Regions from separate parts of the Embleya sp. NPDC020886 genome, predicted to be linked through region 4. Evidence: riboswitches for the same ligand, from Rfam matches in the RefSeq annotation. Region 4 holds a riboswitch; each other region holds the start of a gene.
The links. A riboswitch is a leader RNA that binds a small molecule or an ion and turns the genes downstream of it on or off. The one in region 4 is predicted to bind cyclic di-AMP.

Region 1: another riboswitch for cyclic di-AMP. It lies ahead of ACH4U8_RS28810 (NlpC/P60 family protein); the one in region 4 lies ahead of ACH4U8_RS06080 (NlpC/P60 family protein).
Region 2: another riboswitch for cyclic di-AMP. It lies ahead of ACH4U8_RS24945 (transglycosylase family protein); the one in region 4 lies ahead of ACH4U8_RS06080 (NlpC/P60 family protein).
Region 3: another riboswitch for cyclic di-AMP. It lies ahead of ACH4U8_RS35805 (transglycosylase family protein); the one in region 4 lies ahead of ACH4U8_RS06080 (NlpC/P60 family protein).

Annotation. Positions count from the first base shown of each region.
Region 1 is NZ_JBIRRX010000009.1:104,601-107,799, forward strand. Features, by position in the region: gene ACH4U8_RS28805 (ROK family protein) at 1-132, shown strand, start outside; gene ACH4U8_RS28810 (NlpC/P60 family protein) at 621-1,604, opposite strand; cyclic di-AMP (ydaO/yuaA leader) riboswitch at 1,611-1,805, opposite strand; partial or broken gene ACH4U8_RS28815 (TIGR04222 domain-containing membrane protein) at 2,213-3,001, shown strand; gene ACH4U8_RS28820 (TMEM165/GDT1 family protein) at 3,127-3,199, opposite strand, start outside.
Region 2 is NZ_JBIRRX010000007.1:188,805-192,003, forward strand. Features, by position in the region: gene ACH4U8_RS24935 (phosphoenolpyruvate hydrolase family protein) at 1-189, shown strand, start outside; gene ACH4U8_RS24940 (EthD family reductase) at 271-606, shown strand; cyclic di-AMP (ydaO/yuaA leader) riboswitch at 798-992, shown strand; gene ACH4U8_RS24945 (transglycosylase family protein) at 1,098-1,730, shown strand; gene ACH4U8_RS24950 (hypothetical protein) at 1,797-2,105, opposite strand; gene ACH4U8_RS24955 (DUF6421 family protein) at 2,699-3,199, shown strand, end outside.
Region 3 is NZ_JBIRRX010000014.1:69,352-72,550, forward strand. Features, by position in the region: gene galE (UDP-glucose 4-epimerase GalE) at 1-616, shown strand, start outside; cyclic di-AMP (ydaO/yuaA leader) riboswitch at 1,078-1,299, shown strand; gene ACH4U8_RS35805 (transglycosylase family protein) at 1,304-2,662, shown strand; gene ACH4U8_RS35810 (PIG-L family deacetylase) at 2,773-3,199, opposite strand, start outside.
Region 4 is NZ_JBIRRX010000001.1:1,437,625-1,440,823, reverse strand. Features, by position in the region: gene pcrA (DNA helicase PcrA) at 1-118, opposite strand, end outside; gene ACH4U8_RS06090 (PIG-L deacetylase family protein) at 238-957, shown strand; gene ACH4U8_RS06085 (hypothetical protein) at 976-1,332, opposite strand; cyclic di-AMP (ydaO/yuaA leader) riboswitch at 1,670-1,813, shown strand; gene ACH4U8_RS06080 (NlpC/P60 family protein) at 1,823-2,911, shown strand; gene ACH4U8_RS06075 (response regulator transcription factor) at 3,004-3,199, opposite strand, start outside.

The sequences.
Region 1 (3,199 bases), on a different contig from region 4:
TTTCCGCCGGTGGTCGTGCGGGCGCGGTTCCTGCAGGATGCGGCGCTTCGTGGGGCGGTCTCGCTGGCCGCGGAGGTGTTGCTGCGGTCTCCGGGATCCGCCGACTTGGCCTCAAACGCCGGCCGGGCTTGAAAAGTGGCCTCAAACGCCGGCCGGGCTGAAGGGGCCGGCCTCAACGCGCCGGCCGGGCTGGACGGCTTGGCCTCAAACGCCTGCCGGGCTGAAGAGCTTGGCCTCAAACGCCGGCCGGGCTGAACGGGCTGGGTCGGGCGGAGGGTTTCGCCGCGGGCGCCGGCCGGGCTGATGGGGCCGGCTTGGGCGGAGGGCTTGGCCTCAAACGCCGGCCGGGCTGATGGGGCCGGCATGGGCCGAGGGCTTGGCGTCGAAGGCCGGGTGGGCCGGAGCGCTTGGCTCGGGCGGTGGGCTTGGGGTTGGACGGTGGTCGGGTCGATGGGTTTTGTTCGGGTCGGAGGGGCGGACCGGGCTTGCGGGGCCGGTTCGGGTGTGGTTCAGGTGTCGGGGGGACACGTGTGGCGCCGTGCGCCTCGGTGGTGGTCGAGGGGCACGGCGCCGGTGTGTTGCCGGGGCGTGACGGCGAGGCGTCGGTCTCGGCGGGTCGATCAAGAAGGACGCGTGGCGCCCGCGATCGGCATGGTGTTGATCGAGGAGATCTCGACCGGCTTGCGCGAGTTCGCGGCGTGCACCATCTTGCCGTCGCCGATGTAGATGCCGACGTGGCTGATGCCCGAGTAGAAGAACACCAGGTCGCCCGGCTGCAGGTTGGCGATCGACACGCGCGGGTCGGCGGCGAACTGGTCGTTGGTCACGCGCGGCAGCGAGATGCCGGCCGACTTGTACGCGGCCTGGACCAGACCCGAGCAGTCGTAGGCGTTCGGGCCGGTGGCGCCGTACACGTACGGCTTGCCGATCTGCGCCTTGGCGAAGGCCACGGCCTGGGCGGCCTTGCTGCTCGACGCGGTGGACGAGCCGCCACTCGGCGCCTGGTTGCCCTTCGAGCCGCCGGTGGCGGGCTTGGCGGGGGTCTTGGCGGCGGGCTTGACCGACACGTCGGCGGACGGCTTGCTCGCCGGCTTGGGGGTGGTCTTGCCGGGCGTGACGCCGGTCTTCGGCTGCACCTTGATGCTCGGCTGGGCCGGCGCGGCGGCCTTGGAGAGCACGGGGGCCGAGCCGGTCAGCCGGAGGGTCTGGCCGATCCGGATCAGGTCCGGGCCGGACCGGAGCACATCGCGGTTGATCTCGTACAGGCTCTGCCAGCCGCCGGTGACCTGGTTGGTCTGGGCGAGCCCGAACAGCGTGTCGCCGGCCTTGACCACGTAGCCGGCCTTGTCGGCGGGCGCGGCGGTCTCCGGCGCGGCGGGTGCGGCCTGGATCGGGGCGGCCTCGACCGCGGCGGTCGGGACCGCCGACAGCACGGCGGAGGCGCCGGAGGGGGCCTGCTCGGAGGTGGAGGGGGCCTGCGCGTGGGCCGTACCGGCAGTGGCGACCGGGATCACGACACCCATGCCGGCGATGCCCACCGCCGCGACGAAGCGGCGGACGTTGGTGGGTCGAGCGGCGCGATGACGAGCGTTTGCGGACAGCATGAAATGGGGTCCTCTCCTGTCGCCTACGAGGTGAGCTGTCGGATTCGGACTGGAGCAGCCCGGTCGCGCAACACGCGACTTCACCCCTAGCCGTCACCGGAACGATCCCGGCCACGGCGATTCACCTGGTTCCCCCGCTCCCGTCGGATTCTTCGATGTAGACCTCCCGCTGCCGGCGACGGGATTCGGCGTACCGGCGACAGGGTTCACCCGAAAGGTGAATCGGCGAGAAAGGTAGGCAATACGGATGCCGGATCACAACCGAAACGCCGAGTTTGCCTCCGGTGTAAAGGCGGAATAAGTGCGACATCTCGGCCGGCCCACCGGTCGATGCACCACTCATGACGAGGGGATATCTCGGAGAGTGGCGTGATCATTCGGTCACGGAAAATAATCGAGATTCATGCCGGGTCGCGGAAAATGAATTACCACCCGAAGTCGGCTAAGTAATTTATGTCCGTTTTATCCATGCGGCCTACATCACATTTCGGCCGGTTCGCGAAGCAAGGTGCGAGGGGGTTCCACCGGACGCGCCGGCGACGAGGCGGCACCGTGGTGCGCACGGGCGTGGCGCCGCGCCGCCGATCGCGAATACCGGGGGTGGGGGCATGATCGCCGCAGTGCGCGAGGGCATCGCCGCGGGAACGGCGCGGGCGTCGACGAACGGGCAGGCCGGCCGGGACCCGACCCACTGGTCCCTCCCGGCGGGCCAGGCCCGGTGGTACCTGCTCGTGTCCGCGGCCTGCCTCGGCTGGTTCGTGGTTGCCTGCCTGCTCCGGTTCGGGCGGGCGTACCGGTTGCGCAGGCGCCCGGCGCCGGCCACCGCCGAGCGCGTTCTCGACTTCCGGGAGATCGCGCTGCTCGCCGGCGGTTCGACCCGGTTCGCCCAGGTCGCGCTCGTGGCGATGCACCGCCGTCGGCGGGCGGTGATCGGTGCGGATCGTCGGATCAGCCTGCTCGCACCCGAGCCGGACGACCCGGTCGAGCGCACCGTCTTCGACGCGGTGGGCGCGGCCCGAACCGCCCTGATCGGGCCGATCGTGGACGCGGTCGCCCGGTCCGGGCCGACCGCCGGATGGCGACCGGCGCGGACCCGGTTGGAACAGGACGGCCTGCTGCCGAGTGAGCGGGACGTCGACCCGCGTGGCACCTGCGGCCTGTGTGTCGTCCTGTTCCTCGGCATCGGCCTCGGCGTCGCCGAAGGGATGACCGGTTCGCCGGGCTGCGCCACGGTGTCGGTCCTGGCGCTGATCGCCCTGGTACCGCGACTGTTCACCCGGCCGCTCGCCGCGCAGACCGTGGCGGGCCGGGCCCGGATCACCACGCTGCGTCGGATGCCGCCGACCGTGCAAACGGACTCCGACGAGGACGTGCCGACCCGGATCGCGATCTTCGGCCCGGAAGCCATCCCGGACCCGATCGTCCGCGCGTCCCTGATGCCCTCGCCGCCCACGCCGTCGTCCGGCCGACCGGGCGCAGGCCGGGCGCATCGGGGCCGGACGCGCATGCCGCGTCGCGCCGCTCAGCCCGTGAACGCCTCCACCAGGGACCAGATCGCCAGTCCGAGCATGCACACGCCGCCGATCCGCTGCACC
Region 2 (3,199 bases), on a different contig from region 4:
GAGGTGAACCCCGACGTGCTGGTGCTGTGCCACGGCGGGCCGATCGCCGAACCCGAGGACGCCGCGTACGTGCTGGCCCACACCACCGGCGTGGTCGGCTTCTTCGGCGCCTCCAGCATGGAACGGCTGCCCACCGAGGTGGCCATCACCGAGCAGGCGCGGGCGTTCAAGAGCATCGCCGCGCGCTAGTTCCATCCGGCGCCGGCGCGCCGGACGCACCGGGCACCACCGGCAGGACCCACATCCACCACACGATCGTGAGGATTCGGCATGTACAAGCTGACCGTGCTCTATGGCCACCCCGAGGACCCGGCGGCGTTCGACACCTATTACTGGGAGAAGCACGTCCCGCTCGCCCGCACCATGCCCGGGTTGACCGGCTGGACCATCGGCAAGTGCGAACCGGATCCGTCCGGCGCGCAGCCGCCCTATTACCTGGTGGTCGGGCTGTACGCACCGACCCGCGCCGGTATCGAAGCGACCCTGGATTCGCCGGAGGGGCGGGCCACGGTGGCCGACGTCGCCAATTTCGCGACCGGCGGGGCGACGTTCCTGTGGGACGAGGAGCGGGTAGTCGTACCTGTGGAGCTGCCCGCGACGGAATAGCTCGTCGCTGAAGCACGGGTGAGCACGCGGCTGCGCACCGTGGACGTCGAAGCCGTGACCTGCGGGGTTGGCGACATATCGGGCAAATCGGCGTTATTCCGCCCTATGGGGCACCTCACAAATCGCCCGAAATGTTTGCCAACCCGGCGGAGCGGTGCGTAGCTTCGTGGTTGTTCGCACAAGCGGACTCCCCGGGTGGTACGCCGAATCCTGCCGCCGCCCGAGGGAAGCAGTCGATATCGACTGGCGGCAGGAGCGGGGGAACCAAGTGAGTGCCGACATCGGCCACGTCGATGTCTGGGGTGAAGCCATGCCTGTTGCAGGCGAGGCCGGGCCAATCGTCCGAACCCGACAGCTAACTTCGTAGGCGCCCGACGAGGTAATAAATGACCTTCCGTGCCATCACCGCTCCCGTTCGCTCGCTCTCTCGTGGCCGTCGCGCCGGCATCGCCGTCGCCGCCGGTGCGGGTCTCGTCCTTCCCCTCGTGGGCATGACGGGCAGCGCGAGCGCCGCGACCTCGTCCACGTGGGACGCGGTCGCCCAGTGCGAGAGCACCGGGAACTGGGGTATCAACACGGGCAACGGCTTCTCCGGCGGTCTGCAGTTCACCCCGAGCACCTGGAACGCGTTCGGCGGCAGCCAGTACGCCTCCAGCGCCGCGCAGGCCACCAAGGACCAGCAGATCGCGGTCGCCGAGCGGGTCCTGGCGAGCCAGGGTCCGGGCGCCTGGCCGGTCTGCTCGCAGAAGGCCGGCCTGGGCAAGGGCGGCAACGCCTCCGCCACGGCCGACTCCGCGACCACCGGCAAGACCAAGAGCAAGGTCGAGCCGAAGGCCGCACCCAAGGCCGAGTCCGTGACCGAGAACGCGCCGAAGACCTCCACCGGCAACGCGCCGAAGGTCCAGGTGCAGGACAAGCAGGACAAGCAGGACGCGCCGAAGTCGGCCGCGACCAAGCAGACTTCGGGTTCCGGCAAGTACACCGTCAAGGCCGGTGACACGCTCTCCGGCGTCGCCGCGAAGCTCGGCGTCAAGGGTGGCTACAAGGCCCTGTACGCCGCGAACGCGGGCGTCATCGGGGGCAACCCCCACCTGATCTCGGTGGGCACCCAGCTCGCCGTCTGATCCAGCGTCACCACGTAGGCCCCGCCGAGTACTTCGGCGGGGCCTACGCCCGTTTCGGGGCAACGGTCAGGCGCGGGCGGGCTGTTCCGCCGGCGGTGCGGGTCGTTCGTCGGCGGTCGGGGAGGCGGGCCGGCCGGCGGCCTCGGTCCGAGCGGACCCGGTGTGGTTGAGCAGCAGGTTGAGCAGGACCGCGACGATCGAGCCGGCCGATATGCCGGACTCGGCGATCATCGCGACCTTGTCCGGGAACGCGTGGTAGAAGTCCGCGAACGCGATCGGGAAGACGCCGAAGGCCAGGGCCACCGCGACGATCAGCGCGTTGGAGCCGGCGTTCAGGTCGGCCCTGCCCAGGTGGTGGGGCGGCCACTCCGGCATACACCGTGGCCACGTGTTGCAGGGCGCCGGCCGGCATTCGCCCCGGCGGCAGGATCTCGTCCACGGGATGCACGGGCGCCGCCCCGCCGGCGGGCGGCCCGCCCGGCGCCTCGGCCGCGTTCTCGCCGGCAACGGTCTTCCTGGTGGTTCTCCGGCCCATGATCGGTGCCTCCACATCGGGTGCCGTCGCGGGACGGCCCGGCCCATCGGACATGCGGGATCGCAGGATCGTTCGCGGGATCGGGCAGCGGGAGTGGATGCGGATCCGGGGGCGCTCCCTGGCCAATATTCCGCTATACGGAATCGGTATTCCGTCAAGAAGAACGAAACTGTAGGGACGGGCCGGATCGACGGTCAACAGCCACAGACCTCGGCGACCGGGTCGGCGAAATCTTGTGCCTTCCTCCGGAGGCGCCGGATGCACCGCCGCCGCGCCCGGGAGATGATCGAACAGGGTCGCCCGGCAATCTCAACTTATTCGGGCAAAACATACCCACGACGATAAGATTGCGTTTGGAAGGGCCTTGCGGCGTTAAAATCTTTTGACATAGGTTCGCCTGACCGTGGTTCCTGCTTTCTCCTGAGAGGGTTCCATGTCGAACATGACCCGCGTAGCCGTCCGTACCGCCGTCGATCACCCGCTGTGGCCCGTGCTCAAACGGTCCGTCGCCGACCTGCGTCCGTTGCAGGCCGAGGACGGTTCGATCGAGCCGTCCGGGCACGCGTCCGCCCGGGCGCTGGTGGCCGACATCACCTCCTCGATCACCGGGCTCGCACCGCTGTTCCCGCACGACGAGGCGTACCTCGATGCCGTCGTGGCCGACTTCCGGCGCTGGTCGGCGGACGGTTTCGGCCGCCCCGACTTCCTGGACTCGCTCGTCGCGTTTCGCCCGGAGCGGGACCGGCGGGACGGGCTGGAGCACCTCGTCGTGTTCCCGATGAACACCCAGAACGGCAACCCGAAGCGCAACGTCGAGGCGGTGCTGCTGCGGGTGGTGTGGCCGCAGTGGCTGGCCGAGTTGGAGGCCGGGCGCTACGACAACGCGATGTTCGTGCCGATCGCGTTCGTCGACTTCACCGACGGCTACGACACC
Region 3 (3,199 bases), on a different contig from region 4:
CGCCGTCTACGGCATGCCCGACGTCGACCTCGTCGACGAGGACACCCCGTGCGTGCCGATCAACCCGTACGGCGAGAGCAAGCTCGTCGGCGAGTGGATGATCAAGGCCACGGCGCGCGCGCACAAGATCTCGTACGCCTCGTTGCGCTACTTCAACGTCGCGGGCGCGGGCGCGCCGGAGCTCGCGGACAAGGGCGTGTTCAACCTGGTGCCGATGGTGCTGGAGAAGTTGACGGCGGATCAGGCGCCGATGATCTTCGGGGACGACTACGACACCCCGGACGGCACCTGCGTGCGCGACTTCATCCACGTGGTGGACCTGGCCGAGGCGCACGTGGCCGCCACCCGTCGGCTCGCTGGCGATCCGGACGCGCGCCTGGTGCTGAACGTGGGTCGCGGCGAGGGCACGTCGGTGCGCGAGATGGTGGAACTCATCGGCGAGGTCACCGGTTTGCGCGACTTGGCTCCGGAGGTGCGGCCGCGGCGTGCGGGCGACCCGGCCCGGGTGGTGGCGAGCGCCGACCTGATCACCACCGAGTTGGGCTGGAAGGCCCGGCACGACACGTCGGACATGGTGCGCAGCGCGTGGGCCGGTTGGCGGACGCCCCGCGGCTGAGCCGCGGGGCGGGTGGCGTCGCGCCGGGGCCGTCGGCCGCCGGCGCGACGCACCTCGGTCGCCGGTGAGGATCGCCCGGGACCGTGCGGTGGGCGGGAAGTGGCCCGGGACGAATCGGATATGCGGCATTTGACCTGTGGGGCGAATCACGCCCGCCGCGGGTGCGGGCGTTCGCAGCGGTGGGCAAAGGCGCGTTCGCGCGACGCTACCCGCGATGCCGATGTGACGAGCGGGGCGTAGGTGATCGATTCCGGGCGTTCGGTATGGACGGCGACCCGGGGCCACTGTCACGCATTTCCATCGGATCCGGCACGGAACGCCAACTACGGTCCTTTCCGTAAGGGATCATCTACATTGCGCTCAACCGCAAATCGGATATTCGACGTCTATCCGACACGGACTTGTGATCTACGTCCGGGCCTGCTTAGCGTTCGATCCGTCCGTATCCCACACGGACCCCGATCGCCGGTACGCCGAATCCTGTCGCCGGCCGTTCGGGAGGCTGACGAGCACCACACGACAGGAGCGGGGGAACCACAGGTGAACCGCCGCGAACGGCCCCGATCGAAACGATCGGACGCCGCGAACGGCTTGGGGTGAAGCCACGTCCTTCGGGATGTGGCCGGGCTATCGATCTCCGGCCCGAATCCGACAGCTCACCTCGTAGGCGTGGGAGAGGATCCAGCCATGCTGTCCGGAACCGGGCGTCATCGCCGTCGCAGCACCAGTAGGACCACGCGTCTGATCGCCGCGGCGGGTGTCGCCGGAGTCGGCGTCGCCATGCCGATCATCGGCGCGGGCACGGCCCAGGCCGCCTCCGTGAGCACCTGGGACAAGGTCGCCCAGTGCGAGAGCACGGGCAACTGGCAGATCAACACCGGCAACGGCTTCTACGGCGGCCTGCAGTTCACCCAGAGCACCTGGAACGAGTTCGGCGGCACGCAGTACGCCGCGCGGGCCGACCAGGCGACCAAGGGCCAGCAGATCGCGATCGCCGAGAAGGTGCTCAAGAGCCAGGGCCCCGGTGCCTGGCCGGTGTGCTCGGTCAAGGCGGGCCTGACCCGAGGCGGCGCGACCCCCGACGTGGACACCGGCTCCTCGGCCGGCAAGACCGCGCCGAAGTCGACGCCCAAGACCGAGTCTCCCAAGGCCGAGACGCCGAAGAAGACGGTCGCCGCGCCCAAGATCGAGGTCAAGACCGAGGCGCCCAAGACCGAGACGCCGAAGACCGAGACGCCCAAGACCGAACCGGTCGCCAAGGCGGACTCCGCCGCCACGTCGTCCTACGTCGTGGTCGCCGGCGACACGCTCTCCAAGATCGCCGGCGCCGCGCATGTGCCCGGCGGTTGGCCGAAGTTGTACGAGGCCAACAAGAGCGTCGTGGGCGACAACCCCGACCTGATCTTCCCGGGCCAAAAGCTCGCGGTCGACGGCAAGGCCGCGCCGAAGATCGAGGTGCAGAAGCCGCAGGCCCCGAAGGCCGAGACCCCGAAGGCGGAGACGCCGAAGGCGGAGACGCCGAAGACGGAGACGCCGAAGACGGAGACCGCCAAGCCGGCCACGCCGAAGACCTCGGTCAAGACCGAGGCCGCCAAGACCGACTCCAAGCCCGCCTCGGCGAGCACCGAGAAGGCTTCCGGCTCGTACGTCTCCCCGGTCTCCGGCGCCACGCTCACCGCGAGCTTCGGCTCCGGTGGCTCGCGTTGGTCCAGCGGCAGCCACACCGGCCAGGACTTCGCGGTCTCGACCGGCACCACGGTGCGCGCGGTCACCTCGGGCACCGTCGTGTCGGCCGGTTGGGGCGGCGCGTACGGCAACGAGGTCGTCATCCGGCACGCGGACGGCAAGTACACCCAGTACGCGCACCTTTCCTCGATCTCGGTCAAGGCCGGGATGAAGGTGCAGACCGGCCAGAAGATCGCGCTCTCCGGCGCGACCGGCAACGTGACCGGCCCGCACCTGCACTTCGAGGTCCGCACCACGCCGAACTACGGCTCCGCGGTCAACCCGATGACGTGGCTTCGCAGCCACGGCGTCAACGTCTGATCCACCGCTCTCCCGCGCCGAACGGCGGGCGTTCCCCTCGGGGAGCGCCCGCCGTTCGCGTGTCGGGACGGGCGGCACCCGGTCGGCCCGGCCGAATGCCGGGGGCGCGGTCAGGACGGCCGGGCGGTGCGCAACGTGCCGTCCGGCCCGAGCCACAGGGCGACCGGCGCTCCGGCGCCGTCCGACGCGAGGGTGGGACCGACCGCGACCGCGGGCTCGTCGAGCACGAGCGCCGCGCCGGCCGGCCCGACCAGGACCGGGCGGCCGCGGTCGTCCCGGGTGCCCAGGTCCGTGGTGCCGTCCGGCCGGGGCAGCGGGTACAGCGCCTCGTAGCCCGCGCCCGCGCCGCGCGAGGCACCCGGCGACCAGGTGCCGGGCCCGACTTCGAGCACACTCGCGATCTCCGCGGCGCCGGCCCGCCGGTAGGCGACGCCGATCCGACCGTCGGCGCCCACCGACGCCGCGGGCGGGCCCACCGGCCGCTCGGCCGCGATCGTGCCGGGCGGGCCCGACCGGTCGCCGACCACGTCCCAGTGG
Region 4 (3,199 bases):
ATACCTGGTTGTCGTCCGGCTCGGGCGGCAGCGGGATGTCGTCCGCGGGGCTCGTGGGGGACTTCTTGGCCGCGGTCTCGAAACCGGGCAGGGGGATGTCGTCGAAGAGGCTGCTCATCGTTCCCCGAGTCTAGGTGGGTAACAAGCGAGTCGTGCTCGGCCCTTTGTACCGAGCGAGGATCGTCGCGCCGACGACGGGTTTCCCGTCGTCGGGTCGACCGGATCAAGGAGTACATCGTGCTGGACGATCGCGACGTGGAGCGGGTTCTGGTGCTGGCCGCGCACCCCGACGACATCGATTACGGGGCGGCCGGGACGGTGGCGACCTGGACCGAGGCCGGGATCGAGGTGAGCTATTGCCTGGTCACCGACGGGGACGCGGGCGGCTTCGACCCGGCGGTGCCGCGGTCCGAGATCGGCGGGATCCGGCGGGCCGAGCAGAGCGCGGCGGCGGCGCACGTGGGGGTGCGGCGGTTGTACTGGCTCGGCCATCCGGACGGGCGGCTGGCGGCGACCTTCGAGCTGCGGCGCGACATCACCCGGGTGATCCGGCAGGTGCGACCGCAGCGCATGGTGATCCCGAGCCCGGAGCGGGACTGGAACCGGCTCGCGCCCAGTCATCCGGATCATCTGGAGGCGGGCGAGGCGGCGATGCGGGCGATCTATCCGGACGCCCGGAATCCGTTCGCGCACCCCGAGCTGCTGGAGGTGGAGGGGCTGAAGGAGTGGACCGTGTCGGAGACGTGGTTGTCGCCGACGCCGGCACCGGATCACGCGGTCGAGGTGAGCGCGGTGTTCGAACGCAAGATGGCGGCGCTGTTGTCGCACGCGAGTCAGACGAGTCACCTGTCCGGGCTGCGCGAGCAGGTCGCCGGGATGCTCACCGGCAACGCCGAGCGCTTCGGGCTGGGGGCGGGGCTGATGGCCGAGGTGTTCCGGGTGGTGGACACCCGGTAGGGCGGGGCGGCCCGGGCCTCAGGTCCACATGACCGCGATGGCGATGTTCGCCACGGTCAACAGGCCGATCGCGCCGAGCACCTTCGAGGACACCCGGTCCGCGGCGCGATTGCCCCAGACCAGCAGCAGGATGGCCAGCAGGATCACCAGCTTGGTGCCGATCTTGGCGTTGTCCACGTCCTTGTCCAGACCCGCCTGGACCACGCCGACCAGCGCCAGGCCGGTGACCAGCATGGTCAGCGCGCCGTGCGTCATCGCGGGCACGATCCGCCCGTCGCCGGTGCGCAGCGCGGACATCTGGGTGAGGAAGCCGCCGAGCAGGGACGCGATGCCCACGATGTGCAGGATCAGCAGGATCTGCCGCAGAACGTCCACGTCGTACAACTCCTCGTCGACCGTCGCGCGGCATCCGGGACGCCGCTGCAGTTGCCGCCGCAGCTTAGCCGGCGGCCGGTCGATGATCATCGGCGGGTCATATGCCGGCAATATTCGCCAAATCGACTCAAGATCGACTTTCGGGAATCCGGGCGCTTTTCCCGTGATACGCGGAGAAGGAAACGGCGGTATTGGTAAAGTTTTGGCAATGCAGGGGCCAATGGTGATGGTCGTGACACGGCTGTGACTAGTGTTCTCCGACAGGCGATCGGACTCGACGTCGGCCACCCGGTCGGCACGATCGCCTCCGCCGAATTCGGGGACGTCTTTCGGTGATGTCGGGCAACCGCCGTCACCGCGATGCGAAGCCGGAACCGGGGACCCTCGCAGTCCCTGGGGTGAATCGGTGCTCCGGCACCGTAGGGCGCCTTCTTCCGCCCGAACCCGTCAGCTAACCCGGTAGGCGGCCGAGGAAGGAGACCCGCCACCAGTGGCGTCCCAACGTCGACCCGGGCAGCACCGCAAGCCCAAGCCGCGCACCGCCGTGCGTACCGCAGCGACCGTCGTCACGGCCGCGGCGACCATGACCGGCGTGATGACCTTCGCCGGCACCGCGAGCGCGGATCCCGCGCAGACGTTCCAGCAGACCAAGGATCGCGTCAACCAACTGCACAGCGACGTGGTCAAGGCCACCGACGCCGCCAACGGCGTCGAGGAGCAGATCACCAAGCAGCAGGGCACCGCGAACCAGACCCAGGCCCGGATCACCGAGGAACAGACCGCGCTGAACGCCCTGCGCGACCAGATCGGTGTCCTGGCGGCCAACCAGTACCGCACCGGCGGCCTGCCCCCGTCGCTCTCGCTCGCGCTCAGCGGCGACCCCGAGGGCTACCTGCAGAAGTCGCAGATGATGTCCCAGCTCGACGGCCAGCAGGCCGCCAAGCTGAAGCAGATCGCGGCGCAGGCCCGCGTCCTCCAGCAGGACCGCACCGAGGCGTCCGCGCAGCTCGCCGATCTGGAGAAGCTGCGCACCGAGCTGAACAAGAACAAGACCGACATCCAGGCCAAGCTGGCCGAGGCGAACCGACTTCTGAACACGCTCACCGAGCAGCAGAAGAAGGACGTCCTGGACTCGGACGAGCACGCGAACGACTCCACCTCGCGGAACAACGACCGCAGCTCGCGGGACAAGGACAAGGAAACGCCGCCGGCGACCAACATCCCGGCCTCCGGCCGGGCCCAGGCCGCGATCAACTTCGCGTTGGCGCAGATCGGCAAGCCGTACGTCTCCGGCGCCGAGGGCCCCGGCTCGTACGACTGCTCGGGCCTGACCCAGGCGTCCTGGAAGGCCGCGAACGTCTCGCTCACCCGCACCACCTGGACCCAGATCAACGACGGTCCGCGGATCGCCAAGAGCGCCCTGCAGCCGGGCGACCTGGTCTTCTTCTACTCGGACAACCGGCACGTGGGCATGTACATCGGCAACGGCCAGATCGTGCACGCCCCGCGACCGGGCAAGACCGTGACCAAGGCCCCGCTCGACTCGATGCCGTTCCTCGCGGCCATTCGACCCGGCTAGGTCCATCGGTCGCCCGTACCATCACGACGGCGCCCTCCCGCGGATTCGTTCGCGGGAGGGCGCCGTCGTGTGTGCCGGGTGTCGGTGCTCGCTCAGACCAGCCGACGGTCGGTCGCCCAGCGGGTCAGTTCGTGCCGGTTGGACAACTGCAACTTGCGCAGTACGGCGGACACATGGGTCTCCACCGTCTTGACCGAGATGACCAACCGCCGGGCGATCTCCTTGTACGCGTAGCCGCGGGCGATCAGCCGCAACACCTCGCGCTCGCGCTGGGTGAGCCGGTCCAGG